4 regions of the Mesorhizobium sp. USDA 4775 genome follow, and region 3 is predicted to be linked to each of the others. Evidence: predicted binding sites of a transcription regulator. Region 3 holds the regulator's gene; each other region holds the start of a gene.
The links. Region 3 encodes PhoB, which activates phosphate uptake and scavenging genes when phosphate is short. Its sites were predicted from a motif close to TGTCATNNANCTGTCAT; they were not measured.
Positions count from the first base shown of each region.

Region 1: the regulator PhoB is predicted to act here: its motif matches at 2,650-2,666, upstream of ACVILI_RS08965 (ceramide glucosyltransferase).
Region 2: the regulator PhoB is predicted to act here: its motif matches at 2,457-2,473, upstream of ACVILI_RS23515 (esterase-like activity of phytase family protein).
Region 4: the regulator PhoB is predicted to act here: its motif matches at 1,972-1,988, upstream of ACVILI_RS06155 (DUF1045 domain-containing protein).

Region 1 covers NZ_JBSSFM010000001.1:1,825,523-1,829,731, reverse strand. The annotation lists SAM riboswitch at 41-118, shown strand; gene ACVILI_RS08970 (O-succinylhomoserine sulfhydrylase) at 174-1,364, shown strand; gene ACVILI_RS08965 (ceramide glucosyltransferase) at 1,397-2,548, opposite strand; gene apaG (Co2+/Mg2+ efflux protein ApaG) at 2,828-3,220, shown strand; gene ACVILI_RS08955 (Hsp33 family molecular chaperone) at 3,258-4,209, opposite strand, start outside.
Region 2 covers NZ_JBSSFM010000001.1:4,804,897-4,809,105, reverse strand. The annotation lists gene ACVILI_RS23520 (L,D-transpeptidase) at 10-804, shown strand; gene ACVILI_RS23515 (esterase-like activity of phytase family protein) at 880-2,349, opposite strand; gene ACVILI_RS23510 (GcvT family protein) at 2,603-4,209, shown strand, end outside.
Region 3 covers NZ_JBSSFM010000001.1:246,179-250,387, forward strand. The annotation lists gene xylF (D-xylose ABC transporter substrate-binding protein) at 1-436, opposite strand, end outside; gene ACVILI_RS01210 (ROK family protein) at 710-1,960, shown strand; gene phoB (phosphate regulon transcriptional regulator PhoB) at 1,973-2,662, opposite strand; gene phoU (phosphate signaling complex protein PhoU) at 2,682-3,389, opposite strand; gene pstB (phosphate ABC transporter ATP-binding protein PstB) at 3,415-4,209, opposite strand, start outside.
Region 4 covers NZ_JBSSFM010000001.1:1,212,498-1,216,706, reverse strand. The annotation lists gene iolE (myo-inosose-2 dehydratase) at 1-796, shown strand, start outside; gene ACVILI_RS06165 (hypothetical protein) at 840-1,058, shown strand; gene iolB (5-deoxy-glucuronate isomerase) at 1,063-1,875, shown strand; gene ACVILI_RS06155 (DUF1045 domain-containing protein) at 2,027-2,734, shown strand; gene ACVILI_RS06150 (alpha-D-ribose 1-methylphosphonate 5-triphosphate diphosphatase) at 2,770-3,909, shown strand; gene phnN (phosphonate metabolism protein/1,5-bisphosphokinase (PRPP-forming) PhnN) at 3,906-4,209, shown strand, end outside.

The DNA.
Region 1 (4,209 bases), 1.6 Mb from region 3:
AAGCCGGCAATTGACGCAAGCGTGGTACGGGTCTAAAGGGTCGTTATCCCGTGGTGATTTGGCCGGTCGGCTTGCAGCCACGTTAAACAAGTCGCTAAAGGACCGTTGGCCGCGAGGCTGTATGGACCGGTTGCGACTTTCGCGGCCGGTTTTTTTGTGTCTGGAACAAAGCGATGAGCAACAAGAAGCGCAACTGGAAGCCTCAGACAGCCCTCGTGCATGGCGGAACCCTGCGTTCCGGCTTCGGCGAGACCTCCGAGGCGATGTACCTGACCCAGGGCTATGTCTATCAAACGGCGCAAGCCGCCGAAGCCCGCTTCAAGGGCGAGGAACCCGGCTTCATCTATTCGCGCTACGCCAATCCGACCGTCGACATGTTCGAAAAGCGCATGTGCGCGCTGGAAGGCGCGGAAGACGCACGCGCCACGGCATCGGGCATGGCGGCCGTGACAGCGGCGCTTCTGTGCAGCGTCAAGGCCGGGGACCATATCGTGGCGGCGCGCGCGCTGTTCGGCTCCTGCCGCTGGGTGGTCGAGACGCTGGCACCGCGCTACGGCATCGAGGCGACGCTGGTCGACGGCACCGATATCGCCAACTGGGAAAAGGCGGTCAGGCCCAACACCAAGCTGTTCTTCCTGGAGAGCCCGACCAACCCGACGCTGGAAGTGGTCGACATCGCCGCTGTGGCTGCGCTCGCCAACTCGATCGGCGCGCGGCTTGTCGTCGACAATGTCTTTGCCACGCCACTGCAGCAGAAGCCGTTGCAGCTCGGCGCGCATATCGTCGTCTATTCGGCAACCAAGCACATCGACGGCCAGGGCCGCTGTCTCGGCGGCGTGATCCTGTCGGACAAGAAGTGGATCGACGAGAATTTGCATGATTATTTCCGCCACACCGGCCCCAGCCTGTCGCCCTTCAACGCCTGGACGCTGCTGAAGGGCCTGGAGACGCTGCCGCTGCGCGTGCGCCAGCAGACGGAGAGCGCCGGCAAGATCGCAGATTTCCTCGCCGACCAGCCGCAGATCGCCCGCGTCATCTATCCCGGCCGCGCCGACCATCCGCAGGCCGCGATCGTCAAGAAGCAGATGTCGGGCGGCTCGACGCTGATCTGCCTCGACGTCAAGGGCGGCAAGCAGGCGGCCTTCGCCCTGCAGAACGCGCTCGACATCGTGCTGATCTCCAACAATCTCGGCGACGCCAAGAGCCTGATCACCCATCCGGCGACGACCACGCACAAGAACTTGAGCGACGAGGCGCGCGCCGAACTCGGCATCGGGCCAGGAACGCTCAGGCTGTCGGTCGGCCTGGAGGATACCGATGACCTTCTGGAAGACATCGCGCAGGCTCTCAAGGCCGCTAAATAGAGGGTCGTCGAGGTAGGTCGTCCGCGCCGCGATCAGGCGCGCGACGACGCCTCTTCCAGTTCGGCCGCCTTGGTGCCGATGGTCATCGCATTGCCGCGCCAGTCGACGGCGCCGCCGAGCCAGCCGCGCCCCCACATGGTTGGAAGCAGCAAGTCCCGCGCAATCATCGCCGCGACCGTGCGCGGCGAAAGGTGCCAGCCCTTGGACCAGGCCAGGGCGCATTCCGGGAGATAAAAGGCCGCCAGCACGGCGATGGCCGTCAGCGGCAGGCTGAAGCCGGCGCTTGCCGCCGCAACCAGCGCAAGCGCCAGCGGCACCACCGCGCCGGTCAGGATTTCCGGCGCGAAGAACCGTGGGAAGGTGACGCGGCGCAAGCGCGCCCAGCGGGCCTGGCGCGACCAGATCGTGCCAAGCGTGCGTCGGCCAAGCGGCTGCTCGAAGGGTGCCGCGACGAGATTGACGCGCAGGCCAAGCCCACTGACCAGCTTGGTCGCGGCGGCGTCCTCGGCGATTTCGGCGGCCAGCGCGCGGATGCCGCCATTGGCATCCAGCATCGGCTTGTTCCACAACATGCTCTTGCCCTGGGCAAAGCCAAGGCCGAGCGCCTCGCCGGCATATTGCCAGCGCGCCTGCAGCGTGTTGAGGAAGGCGCATTCGACCTCGGCCCAGAAGCCCTCCGGCCGCGAACCGATCGGTGTCGAGCAGACAAGGCCGGTGTCCGGCCGCCACGCCGCCATCAGATGCTGGACGTAGTCTCTCGGCATCAGCACGTTGGAGTCGGCCAGGACAACCCAATCGTGCCGCGCGGCTTCCCAGCCCTTGACGCAATTGTTGAGCTTGGGATTGGCGCTGACGCGGTCGTCGCCGATCAACAGCCGGGCCGGCACTTTTGGAAAGCGGCCAATGGCGGCACGGATCAGCCTGACCACTGGGTCGTCTCCATGAGCGACGCAGAAGATCAGCTCGTAGCGGGGCCAGTCTAGCGAGAAGGCGCGCTCCAGCGTCTCCTGCGTGAACGGCTCGACGCCGCGCGAGGGTATGACAATCGATACCGGCGGCGATTTGCCGGCCGGCGGTGCGATCGTTGTGCGCCGTCTCAGCTGTGAGGCGGCGAGAAGGATACTGGCGGTGTTTGAAAGGATAATAGCAGTCGAAAGCGAGGCGGCTATGAGAGCGAGTTCCATCGAGATCTGGTCACTCCAGAAGAGACGGCCCGCATCGTGGCCGTTTTCAATAGTTCGACAGAGCGCCGAGTCGCCCGGTTCGTGCACACCACCATTGTCATGTGTCACTTAAATGACATTCTTTGCCGGCACCTGCGTTTCAAGACGAGCCGCGACAAGACGCGCACGTTGACCTGCTCGCCGGGAGCGCCGAAAGGTTCTGTTGGTTTGAGCATGATCTTTTCCGAAAACCGGTTCCCACTTTTCGGGATCATGCTTTAGATTGTTTTGGAGCCGCTTATGTACCGCGCCGTCACGCGCAACATCGAAGTGCAGGTCAGGCCGTTCTATCTCGAGGACCGCTCCGATCCTTCCGAGAACCGCTTTGTCTGGGGCTATCAGATAACGATCGACAACCAGTCGGACGAATTCGTGCAGCTTCTGTCGCGCTATTGGCACATCACCGACGGTGCCGGCCGAGTCGAGGAAGTGCGCGGCCCGGGTGTCGTCGGCGACCAGCCCGAACTCAATCCCGGCGACAGCTATCAATACACGTCCGGCTGCCCGCTCTCGACGCCCTCAGGCATCATGGTCGGGCACTACACGATGCGCAACAAGCGCGGCGAGACCTTCGACATCGCCATCCCGGCGTTCTCGCTGGACCTGCCGGGGACGCGGCGGACGGTGAATTAGCGTCCTTCTCCCCGTTCCACGGGGAGAAGGAATGGCTTTACTGTGCGGCAAATTCCGCCGGATCGAAGTCGTACTGTGTCGAGCAGAATTCGCAGGCGACGTGGATGCCGCCATCCTCGGTGCTGTCCTCGATCTCCTGCGCGGAGAAGCCCTCGAGGATGCCGCGGATCTTGTCGCGCGAGCATGAGCACTGGTCGGCCACGGGAACGCCGCCGAAGACGCGTACGCCATGCTCGTGGAACAGGCGATAGAGCAGCCGTTCGGCGCCGATCGTCGGGTCGATCAACTCGGTCGGCTCGATCGTGCCGAGCAGCGCCAGCAATTCCTGCCAGGAATTGTCCGTGGGATCATGGATCTCCTCGCGCGGATCGCCGTCGCCGCCGTGCAGGTCCGGAACGCGCATGCGCTCAGGCGACTGCGGCAGGAACTGCGCCAGGATGCCGCCAGCACGCCACTGCTCGCGCGCGCCGCCGACGCCGGGCGTCAACAGCTTGGCGACCGAGAGCCTGATATCCGTCGGGATCTGCTCCGACTGGCGGAAATAGGTGCGCGCCGCGTCTTCCAGGGTTTCGCCATCGAGCTGGACGATGCCCTGATAGCGCTGCGTATGGGCGCCCTGGTCGATGGTCAGTGCCAGCACGCCGCCGCCGAGCAGCGTCTGCTGGGACGTTTCGCCTGCGGCGACCAGCGCCTCGAGCCTATCGGCATCGAAGCGCGCATAGGCACGCAGCGCCGACGGCGTGGTGAAATCCGCCACCAGCATGTCGACCGGCCCATCGGTGCGGGTCTGCAGGATGAACTTGCCCTCGAATTTGAGCGAGGTGCCGAGCAGCACCGTCAGTACACAGGCTTCCGCCAGCAGGCGGGCGACCGGCTCGGGATAATCGTGGCGGCTGAGAATGGCGTCGAGCATCGGCCCGAGTTGCACGGTACGGCCGCGCACGTCGAGCGGGCCGACCTCAAAGGGCACGACATGATCGTCGCCGGCA
Region 2 (4,209 bases), 4.6 Mb from region 3:
GGGGGGATCATGTCCGATAGTCCGCTGTTTTCCGAGCGCCTGAACCGGCGCGCGTTTCTCGGTGCGTCCGCCTTGGGCGCGGCCTCGATGGCTCTTTCGGCATGTACGACGACCGAGGTGGTGACGCCGCCGCCGCCGGTGGCCGCGGCGCCACCCGACACGGCGTTCGGCGACACCGCGACCATGTACGCGGCGCGCACCGACGAGGGCTATCAACTGCCGGCGATCCCGGTGGCCAAGCTCGATCCGAAGTTCGTGCGCCAGATCGTGGTCGACCCGACCGGCGAAAAGCCCGGCACCATCGTCGTCGATGTCTCCGAGCACTTCCTCTATCTGGTGCGCGACGGCGGCAAGGCCATCCGCTACGGCGTCAGCTTAGGGAAGGCCGGTTTCGGCTGGACCGGCAGCGCCGTGGTTCAGGCACGGAAGAAATGGCCGGTGTGGACGCCGCCGCCGGAAATGATCCAGCGCCGGCCGGAACTGGCGAAATTCAAGGACGGCATGCCGCCCGGCCCGCAGAGCCCGCTCGGCGCCCGCGCGCTCTACCTGTTCCGCGACGGCAAGGACACGATGTACCGGCTGCACGGCACACCGGAGTGGGATTCCATCGGCAAGAATGCGTCGTCGGGCTGTGTGCGCTTCATGAACCAGGACATCATCGACCTCTACAGCCGCGTCAACGGTCCCGCGCAGGTCTTCGTGCGGCCCAACCTGTCGGCTGCCGGCAAGATCATGGCCGTGTCGAGCAGGACGGCCGAGCCGATCGATGCCGGCGTGCCGAAGGATGCCGAGTTCTTGAAGTAAGTACCTCCACGATCGACGGTTCGATCGGAATAACTCAGGCGGACGCGCCAAGCGCGTCCGCCTGGATCGCCCTGATTACTTCTTGGCCAGACCCGGCAGCGTGACCTGATAGACCAGGAACATGGTGTCGACATTGGCGCCGTCATCGGCCTTGTAGGGCGCGCCGATCTGAAAACCGTCCTGGGCAAGGAAGTCGTTGTCATTGGCGACGAACAGGAAATAGTCGTCGGGCAGCTTCGGATCGAGCACGCTGGCCAGCGACATCGCTTCCCATTTCTCGGACAGGTTGTTGTGGTCGTTCGGCGCGCCATTGTGCAGGCCGAAGCGATTGAGCTGCGCATTGTCGTTGATGTCGATGAACGGCGTCAGTCTGGCCGGCGTCACCGACGGATCGAGCACGCCCTTGGGTGCGACCGGCCTGTCGGCGGCGTCGAAAGGGCCGCCTGTGATGTCGGTCGCGGCCGAAACGTCGACGACGAAGATCTGGCGCAGAAGCGAGGTGTCGCCCTTGACGCCCTGGCCGTTGCCGCTGTCACGCGCAAGCATCAGGAACGCCGTGTCCGACAGCGCCACGATCTCGCTTTGCGCGGCGACCTTGGTCTTGCCCTTGGCGTCCTTGAACACCGGCAGCGGCACGACATATTCGTGCGCCAGCTTCAGACGGGCGAGGTCGGAGGCGTCATAGACCAGCGCCCTGGTGTTTTGCCGGGTCGAACCTGAATCGCCGCCATCCTGCCGCGTCGCCGACTGCAGCACGGCGATCAGGAACTTGCCGTCCGGCGTCATCGCCATGCCTTCCAGGCCCTGGTTGTTCTGGCGGCCGGTCTCGGGATCCTTCGGGTCGGGCTCGGCGGCACCGGGGCCAGGATTGTCCGAGGAGAAGTTCGGCGCGCCCTTGCGCATCGGCACCAGCGCCGCCGGCGGCTGTGTCGCCGACAGCAGACGGCCCTGCGCCGAGAAGCGGTAGATGTTGGGGCCATATTCGTCGGAGATGAACATCGAGCCGTTGGGCAGCCGCACGATCGCCTCGTTGTCGAGGGCGAGCTTGCCATTGGTGGCGGCGGGCAGCATCGGCATGTCGCCGGTGGCGGCGCGCACATCCGACAGCGGGTCGAGCCCGGTGGCATTGGCGCCCTTGTCGTCGGTGAGCAGCATGGTGTCGGTGAGCGTCGCCTTGACTTCGTTCTGTTCCTGGCCAGCGGAGCCTGCTGCTGCCGGCGTGAACTCGATGCCGATCGTGTTGAGGCGCGGCCGGTAGTCGGTGGTGCCGGCGACATTGTAGCCGCGATCCGGCAGCAGCCAGAGCGACCCCTTGTAGGTGCCCGCATCATGCGTCCAGCTCGATGTGTCGATCGCCATGCCGGAACCCGAGCCGAACGTCTCGCCGAATTTGTCGCGCTGTGCGGCAGGGATGCGGCCGACGCCGACCAGGCCCTTGTTGACGAGGCCGCCTGCTGTCGTGGTGCTGTCGGCGAGCGCCGGCGTGAGAGCGGTGAACAAGGCCAGCGCGATCCCGAGCGAGGCGGTTCGGTGCAGGTGTTTCATGGATGATCCTCTTTGTGAAAGATGTGCCGGGGCGGCCGAAAAGCTGAAAGAGGCGGTACATCGATGATGCCGCGCGCCGCCCCCCGAAAGCGGTCTACGGCGCGAACATGATGCTTGCGTGACAGTGCGGCATGCCTGCCCGCCGGCGTGTTCGCCGGCCGAAAAAACACCCGCTCGGATGCGCAAGTGCAGTACTGGACACTTATGTCTAGTGCGTATATGTTGCTGCCTCGGACGCATTGGGAGGGAAGCCTTGAAGTCGCACTACCGTGCAGTCGTCATCGGGGGCGGGGTGGTCGGCGCCTCGGTGCTCTACCACCTGACGCGGTTCGGCTGGTCCGATGTGGCGCTGATCGAACGTGCGGAACTGACGGCCGGCTCGACCTGGCATGCGGCTGCCGGGTTTCATGCGCTCAACGCTGATCCCAACGTCGCGGCGCTGCAGGATTACACCATCAAGCTCTATCGCGAGATCGAGGCCGAATCCGGCCGGGATATCGGCTTGCACATGACCGGCGGCGTCAACATGGCCAGCGATCCCCAGCGCTGGGAATGGCTGAAATCGGCATGGGCGGTGTTCCAGTCGGTCGGCATCGAAACCGCCCGGCTGGTGACGCCCGACGAAATCAAGGAAATCTGTCCGATTGTCGACGTCACTGGCGTGCTCGGTGGTCTCTACGATGCCAATGAGGGTCATCTCGACCCCTATGGCACGACGCATGCCTATGCGGGTGCCGCCAAGAAGCGCGGCGCCGACGTGATCCTGCGCAACCGTGTCGCCGAGTTGAAGTCTCGCGCGGACGGCCATTGGGACGTCGTCACGGAGCAGGGCACCATCATCGCCGAGCATGTCGTCAACGCCGGCGGGCTGTGGGCAAAGCAGCTCGGCCGCATGGCCGGCGTCGACCTGCCGGTGACGCCGATGGAGCACCATTATTTCGTCACCGAGGACATTCCCGAGATCGCCGCTCTCGACCGGGAGCTTGGCCTTGCGGTCGATCTCGACGGCTTTTCCTACCTGCGCCAGGAGCGCAAAGGCGTGCTGCTCGGCGTCTACGAGCAGAACCCCAAGCATTGGAACATGGACGGCGCGCCATGGGACTACGGCATCGAGCTGATCCCGGAGGACATAGACCGCATCAGCCCCGAACTCGCCAAGGCGCATGAGCGCTTTCCCTGCCTGGCGAGCGCCGGCGTCCGCAAATGGGTCAACGGCGCTTTCACCTTTACCCCCGACGGCAATCCGATCGTCGGACCGGTGCGCGGCCTGAAAAACTACTGGGTCGCCTGCGGCGTCATGGCCGGCTTCAGCCAGGGCGGCGGTGTCGGCAAATCGCTGGCCGAATGGATGATCCACGGCGAGCCGCAGGCCGACATTTTCGGCATGGACATTGCCCGCTACGGCGCCTTCGCCGCCAACCGCGAATATCTCAGACAAACGACGCGGCAATTCTATGCGCGCCGTTTCGTCATGACTTTCCCCAATGAGCGGCTGCCGGCGGGCCGGCCCTTGAAACGCCCCGGCGCCTATGACGGGATGAGTGCGGCGGGCTGCGAATGGACGGCGTCGTGGGGGCTGGAAATCCCGGCCTATTTCGCACCGATGGGCTTTCGCGAGAACACCACGCTCAAGCGCTCCAACGCCTTCGACATCGTCGGCGATGAAGCGCTGCAGGTCCGGCGCACCGCCGGTCTCGTCGATATCTCGGCCTATGCGCGCTATTCCGTGTCGGGGCCAAGTGCACAGGCATGGCTCGACCGGCTGCTGGCCTGCAGGCTGCCGAAGGCGGGACAGGCGCGGCTGGCGCCGATGCTCGGGCCGGATGGACGGCTGAAGGGCGACCTCACCGTGATCAACTG
Region 3 (4,209 bases):
CCGGCTTGGCCTTGAACACCGCGCTGGCCTGCAAGCGGCCGACTTCCTTGTTGTCGAAGGTCAGGTAGAAGACGTCCTTGTTCTCGATCAGGCGGTCATAGCCGACGACCGGAATGCCTTCGTCCAGCGCCTTCTGCACGGCTGGGCCGATGGCCGAGGCATCCTGGGCCAGGATGATCAGCGAATTGGCGCCCTGCGAGATCAGGCTCTCGACATCGGTAAGCTGCTTGCCGGGATTGGATTGCGCATCGGCGGAAATATATTTGTCGCCGGCGGCCTCGATCGCCTTCTTCATGGCGGCCTCGTCGGTCTTCCAGCGCTCTTCCTGGAAGTTGGACCACGAAACGCCGATGACCTTGTCCTTCGCCTGCGCGACCGACGCAAGCGTCAGCGACATGGCGACACCCGCCAGGATGGCGGCTGTGAATCTCTTCATGATATTCCTCCCTGCGCCGCGTATGGCGCGACCAAACTGGCCCTAAGGCCGGCACAGAGGCCCTATTTTTTCGAGCCTCGAAAAAACACTGATCCAACACCGGAACGCTGTCAACAACGATTCTGATGGATTTAGATGTCCCTCTGAATTTTTTTCGAGCTTCGCAATAAATAAATGACAGCACAGGCCGCTTCTGCCAGTATTTGACCGTGTCGCCGGCAGCGTTCGAGGGAGGACCGGAAGAACCGCGGCGACCGGGAGGATGTGAAAAACATGTCGGTCGGAATCCGCCACGACGATCTGCGCCGGCGCAACCGCGCCATGGTGATCGCGGCCGTGCGCCGGGCCGGCCGGCCCTCGCGCACCGAGATCGCAGCGACCACCGGCCTCAGCCATTCGACCATATCGGCGATTTCCTCCGACCTGATCGGTGAAGGCATCCTGGCCGAGGGCAAGCCGAGCGAGGCCGGCGCGCTGAAACGCGGCAGGCCGCAGGTCGGCCTCGGCCTCAATCCGGAGGCCACGGCTGTAATGACCGTGGTGCTGTCGCTGAATTTCCTATCGGTTGCAGTCATCGACTATGCCGGCCAGGTGATATCGGAGGAACAGCGCCGGCTGGACACGCTGACCATGTCGCGCGAGGCGCTGATCGGCGAGTGCGTGGCCATAGTGCGGCGGCGCCTCGAGGATCCCGACATCGACGTACGCAGCGTCGCCCGCATCGCGCTGGCGATCCAGGGCATCACCGACACCGAGGCCCGGGCGATGCTGTGGTCGCCGATCACACCGCAGACCGACATCGCCTTCGCCGACATACTCGAAGCCGAGTTCGGTATCCCCGCCACCATGGAAAACGACTGCAACATGATGGCGGTGGCGCTGCGCTGGCGCGATCCCGAGCGCTACCGTGACGACTTCATCGCCATCCTGCTTTCGCACGGCATCGGCATGGGGCTGGTGCTGAAGGGCGAGCTGTTCACTGGCACCCATTCCTCAGGCGGCGAATTCGGCCACATGATCCACCGGCCGGGCGGCGCGCTCTGCCGCTGCGGGCGGCGCGGCTGTGTCGAGGCCTATGCCGGCAATTACGCCATCTGGCGCAACGCCAGGCAGCTCAGCGAGGACACCGAGCCGGTGGCCGATGTCAGCGACGCGCAGATGCGGGCGCTGGCCGCGACGGCACGGGAACGGGACGGGCCCGAGCGCGAAGCCTACCGCAAGGCCGGGGAGGCACTCGGCTACGGCCTCGGCAGCCTGTTTGCGCTGATCGATCCCGCGCCCGTCGCCATGGTCGGCGTCAGCGCCGCTGCCTTCGACCTGATCGAGCCGGCATTGCGCGAGGCCATCGCCCAGACCGCCGGCGGCCAGCACTCGAAATCGATCTCCTTCGACACCGAGCCGAACGAACTGCCGCTGATCCGCGAAGGCTGTGCCATGCGCGCGCTGACCTTCGTCGACCAGGAGATTTTCGCGCCCGGCGTGCAAACGAAAGCAGGCCCTGCCGCGAAGAAAAACGTCGCCTGAGTCAGGTCGTGCTCAATCCTCGCGGATCGCGTAGCCCGCCCCACGGATGGTGCGGATGACATCCGGCATGCGGCCATTGTTGACCGCCTTGCGCAACCGGCCGACATGCACGTCCACGGTGCGCTCGTCGATGTAGATCGTCTCGCCCCAGACATTGTCGAGCAGTTGGCTGCGCGAGAACACGCGCCCGGGGTGCCGCATCATGAATTCGAGCAGGCGGAATTCGGTCGGCCCGAGCCGGATCTCGCTCTTCTTGCGGTAGACCCGGTGCGATTCACGGTCGAGCACGATATCGCCGACCTTGAGCACGCTGGACAGCACTTCCGGCTTGGCGCGGCGCAGCAGCGCCTTGACGCGGGCCATGAATTCCGGCGTCGAGAACGGCTTGACCAGATAGTCGTCGGCGCCGGTGGAGAGCCCACGTACACGGTCGCTTTCCTCGCCCCGGGCGGTCAGCATGATGATCGGCAGCCGCTCGGTCTCGGGCCGCATTCGCAGGCGCCGGCAGAGTTCGATGCCGGACACCGCCGGCACCATCCAGTCGAGCACAAGGAGGTCGGGCACGTTCTCCTGCAGGCGGATTTCGGCTTCGTCGCCGCGGGTCACCACCTCGACCTGGTAACCCTCCGATTCCAGATTGTAGCGGAGGAGCACGCCGAGCGGCTCCTCGTCCTCCACCACCATGATGCGTGGTGCGATCATCGATTGATTACCCCTGCGCTCAGGCCGCCGGCGCCGACATCGCCGTCTCGTCCTGTTTTGGACGGTTGGCGGGCAGTTGCGTGCCGGTCAGGACATAGTACGCATTCTCGGCGATGTTGGTCACATGGTCGCCGATGCGTTCGAGATTCTTGGCGCAAAACAACAGATGCGTGCAAGCCGTGATGTTGCGCGGGTCTTCCATCATATAGGTCAGCAATTCGCGGAAGACGGAGGTGTATTTGACGTCGATGCGCTCGTCGTCGGCGCGCAGCTTCGCCAGTGCCGCGGCATCGCGCGCCGCATACTCCTCGATCACACCCTGCACCTGGATCAACACCAGCTGCGCCATGGCGTCGATGGAATGCGACAGGTCGCGCGGCGTGGCGCTGAGGCCGACAGTGCCGACGCGCTTGGCGATGTTCTTGGCAAGGTCGCCAATGCGTTCGAGGTCGCCGGCCATGCGGATCGAGCCGACGACATGGCGCAGGTCGTCGGCCATCGGCTGGCGCTTGGCGATCAGCGTGATGGCGCGGTCGTCGAGTTCGCGCTGGCGCGCATCCATGATGGCGTCGTCGGAGACGACGCGCTGAGCGAGAGCATTGTCGGAGTTCAGCAGTGCCTTGGTGGCGCCGCCGACCATCGAGCCGGCGAGGTCGCCCATGTCGCTGATCAGCCTGCTGATCTGTCCGAGATCCTCGTCGAAGGCTGCGACTGTGTGTTCGGCCATGATCCTGGTCCTCGTATGCGTGCGATCAGCCGAAGCGGCCGGTGATGTAGTCTTGCGTGCGCTTCTCGCGAGGCGACGTGAAGATCTTCTCGGTGCGGTCGAACTCGACCAGTTCGCCCAGATACATGAAGGCGGTCTGCTTCGAGACGCGCGCCGCCTGCTGCATGTTGTGGGTGACGATGACGATCGTGTAGTCGGCCTGCAGCTCGTCGATCAGCTCCTCGATCTTGGCGGTCGACAGCGGGTCAAGCGCCGAGGCCGGCTCGTCGAGCAGGATCACCTCCGGCTTCACCGCCACGGTGCGGGCGATGCACAGCCGCTGCTGCTGGCCGCCCGACAGGCTGAGGCCGCTGGCATTGAGCTTGTCCTTGACCTCGGTCCACAGCGCCGCGCGCTTGAGCGCCTGCTCGACACGGCCGTCCATCTCGGCCTTGCTGATCTTCTCGTAGAGCCTGACGCCGAAAGCGATGTTCTCGTAGATCGACATCGGGAACGGCGTCGGCTTCTGGAACACCATGCCGATCTTGGTGCGCAGCAGGTTGAGATCCTGCGAACGGTCGAGGATGTTCTGGCCGTCGAGCAGCACCTGGCCCTCGGCGGTCTGCTTGGGATAAAGCTCGTAGATGCGGTTGAAGACGCGCAGCAGCGTCGACTTTCCGCAACCCGACGGGCCGATGAAGGCGGTGACGCTGCGCTCGGGCAGCGACAGCGTGATATCCTTCAGCGCCTTCGACTGGCCGTAGTAGAAGTTGAGGTTCTTGACCTCGATCTTGGCCTTGGTCACCGCCTCGGCGGCGATCGTCATGTCTGGAGACAACAT
Region 4 (4,209 bases), 970 kb from region 3:
GGAGATGGGGCGGCGCTTCCCCAACGATCCCGCTGTCATGCTGCCGATCCTGAAAGCCGCCGACGTGACGCTGTGCGGCGGCTGGTTTTCCGGCACGCTGGTCGATGAGGAGATGAGCAAGAACAAGGATCGCATCCAGCCGATGATCGAGCTGTTCAAGGCGGTCAACGCGCCTTGCATCGTCTATGGCGAGGTCGGCCGCTCGATCCAGGGCGACCGCTCGAAGCCGCTGGCCACCAAGCCGAAACTCACCGGCGACGAGATGAAGGCCTATGCAAGGCGCCTGACCGAATTCGGCGAATGGTGCGCCGAACAAGGCATGCCGCTGTCCTATCATCACCACATGGCGGCGGTGGTCGAGACCGAGCCGGAGCTCGATGCATTCATGCGCCATTCCGGCGAAGGCATTCCGCTGCTGCTCGATGCCGGACACCTGGCCTTTGCCGGCGGCGATGTGCTGCGCGCCATCGACAACCACCACAAGCGCATCAGCCATGTGCATGTGAAGGATGTGCGCATGGATGTGATCGACAGGCTCGACCGCACGAAACAGTCGTTCCTCGACGCCGTGGCGCTCGGCGCCTTCACCGTGCCGGGCGACGGCTCGCTCGACTTCGGCGCCATCGTGCAGCGCTTCGCCGACCATGGCTATGAAGGCTGGTTCGTGGTCGAGGCCGAGCAGGACCCGAAGAAGAACCCGCCGCTCAAGATGGCGCAGGTCGGCCACAAGGAGCTGATGCGGGTGATGACATCAGCCGGCTACACGGTCGAAACCCAGGGTTTTCCGAATGCCTGACGCGACGGGTTCACGGCGAGGCAGGTTGCTGTAGATTGGCCCGATGAAAGATTCCGAGCACCCCTTCTTCCGCCCGTTGTGGCGGCGTGTCGCCGTCGTCGCGGTCTGTATCATCTGGTCGATCATCGAGTTCACCACCGGCACGCCATTCTGGGGCACCATCGCGCTCGGCTTCGCCGGCTATGCCGTCTGGCAGTTTTTTTATCTGTACAAGCCGGTTGATGAGAACAAGGCGCCGGCCGAGTCCGAACCGAAGGAGTAACCCGATGTCGAAGCTGCTGGTGAAGGCCGACAAGGGCCATGGCCGCGTTGCCCATGTGACGCCGAAAAGCGCCGGCTGGACCTATGTCGGTTTCGACCTGCATCGGCTGCAGCCCGGCGAAAGCGCCTCGGGAAAGACGCAAGACCGCGAAGTCTGCCTGGTGTTCGTCACCGGCAAGGGCAGCGCGACAGCCGGCGGCAAGGATCTCGGCCTGCTCGGCGCGCGTATGTCGCCTTTCGAGGGCAAGCCGTGGTCGGTCTATGTGCCCGAGGGATCGGACTGGTCGGTGACAGCGGACACCGAATTGGAACTCGCAGTCTGCTCGGCCCCCGGCCTCGGCGGCGGCTTGCCGGTTCGGGTGATCGGGCCGGACGATCTCGGCCAGGAGGTGCGCGGCAAGGGCACCAACACGCGCTACGTCACCAACATCCTGCCGGAAGGCAAGCCGGCCGATTCCTTGCTGGTGGTCGAGGTCATCACGCCGGGCGGCCACACGTCGAGCTATCCGCCGCACAAGCATGACCAGGACAATCTGCCGGCAGAATCCTATCTCGAGGAGACCTATTACCACCGCCTCAACCCGCCGCAGGGCTTTGCCTTCCAGCGCGTCTACACCGATGCCGACACGAATGGCCATCGCGCGCTGGACGAAGCCATGGCGATCGAGGATGGCGATGTCGTGCTGGTGCCCAAAGGCTATCACCCCTGCGCCGCCTGCCATGGCTACGATCTCTACTATCTCAACGTCATGGCCGGGCCGAAGCGGACGTGGAAATTCCACAATGCGCCCGAGCACGAATGGTTGATGAAGGCCTGACCGTTTTGCGTTTCCGGCTGAACTTATTGGTCCAGCTCGGAAAAATCGTCGGCTAAGGACCTATTGGGTCGATTTGCCTTCGAAAACCCTTCAAAGCTTCGTCAATCCGTCATGGAAATCACCTATGGCAGCGGTCTGACGAGGATTTTCGATGCGTTATGCCATCTACTTCACCCCCCGGCAGGACGAACCGCTGGCGCGGATCGCCGCCAACTGGCTGGGCCGTGACCCATTCGGCGCGGCGACAAGGCCGGTTGAGGCCGTGGCCGATCTGGCGGCGGAGGAAGTTGCCTTCCACACCGCCTCGGCACGCCGCTATGGCTTCCACGCGACGCTGAAAGCACCCTTTCGCCTGGCTGCCAGCGAGACCGAGACGTCGCTGCGCGCCGCAATCGACCATTTTGCCGAAGCGACGCCGGTTGTGACGATCCCGCGTCTCTTCGTCAGCCAGATCGACAGCTTCTTCGCGCTGGTGCCGGAAGGACCGCTGCCGCCGCTCAACCGTTTCGCCGACGAGGTGGTGCGCGATTTCGACCGCTTCCGCGCGCCACTGACCGAGGCCGAGATCGAACGGCGCAGCCCGGATTCGCTGAAGCCGGCCGAGTTCCGCAATCTCTGCCAGTGGGGTTACCCCTATGTCTTCGAGACCTTCCGCTTCCACATGACTCTGTCGGGCCGCGCCGGGCCACAGGAAAGCCCTCGTTTGCGCGCAGCAATCGACAGCCTGTTCGCGGATGTGTTGCGGCAGCCGGTGCTGGTCGACGCGTTGACGCTGTTTATCGAGCCCGAACCGGGCGCGCCGTTCATGGTGCTTTCGCAGCACGCGCTGGGACGCCGCCCGGCAAGGAAAACTGCCTGAACTAACCTGCTCGAAGAACCAAAGGACTGCCCGAAATGACCGCCGAAACCGCTCTTTCCAACGCCCGCATCGTGCTTGCCAACGAGATCGTCGAGGGGTCGCTGGTGCTGCGTGATGGCTTTATCGCCGGCATCGATGCCGGCGGCAGCCGGTCGGGCGAGGACATGGGCGGCGACTATGTCATTCCCGGGCTGGTCGAGCTGCACACCGACCACCTGGAAGGCCATTACGCACCCCGGCCTAAGGTGCGCTGGAATCCGATCGCCGCAGTGCTTGCCCATGACGCGCAGGTGGCGACGGCCGGCATCACCACCGTGCTCGACGCCTTGCGCGTCGGCATGGACGAGGACGCCGACCTCACCTTAGCCGATATCCGCAAGCTGGCCGATGCCATCGAGGACAGCGTCGCGCAGGATCGTCTGCGCGCCGATCACTTCCTGCATCTGCGCTGCGAGGTTTCGGCGCCGGACTGCCTGCAGGCCTTCGCCGATTTCGACCGGGACGACCGGGTCAAGCTGGCCTCGCTGATGGACCATGCGCCCGGCCAGCGTCAGTTCGTCAATCTCGAAACCTATGCCTATTACTACCAGCGCAAGCTGAAGCTGACCGACCGCGACTTCAAACTGTTCTGCGAAAAGCGGCTGGCGGAATCGGCGCGCTATTCGGCGCCGAACCGCGCGGTGATCGCGGCTGCCTGCCGTGAGCGCGGCATTGTGCTTGCCAGCCATGACGACGCCACATCGGGCCATGTCGACGAGGCGATCGAGCAGGGCGTGCGCGTTGCCGAGTTCCCGACCACCGAGGAAGCGGCGCGCGCTTCGAAGGCCGCGGGCCTGGGTGTTCTGATGGGTGCGCCGAATGTCATGCGCGGCGCCTCGCATTCGGGCAATGTCTCGGCGCGCGCGCTGGCCGGCGACGGCCTGCTCGACATCTTGTCATCAGACTATATTCCCTTCAGCCTGATCCAGTCGGCCTTCTTCCTCGGCGACATGGTCGAAGGCATTTCGCTGCCGCAGGCGGTCGCCATGGTGTCGAAGAACCCGGCCGAGGCCGTTGGCCTGACCGACCGCGGCGTCATCGAGCAGGGCCGCCGCGCCGACCTGGTGCGCGTGCGCGTCGACGACCATGTTCCGGTGGTGCGCACCGTCTGGCGGCAAGGGCGCCGGGTCGCATGATGGTGTCGGCCTTGATCGAGCGCGAGTTGTCCGCTGAAACGTTCCCTGTGCGTCATGGCGTCTTTGTCGCCGTCGTGGGGCCGAGCGGCGCCGGCAAGGACACGGTGATCGGTTACGCCCGTGCCCTCTTCGCCGATGAGACCCGGCTGGAATTCGTCCGCCGCGTCATCACCCGGCCAAGCGATGCGGCGAGCGAGGATCACGACACACTGGCCGACGCCGCCTTCGTCGAGGCCGAGGCCGACGGCGCCTTCGCCATCTCCTGGGAAGCGCATGGCTTGCGCTACGGCCTGCCTGCCG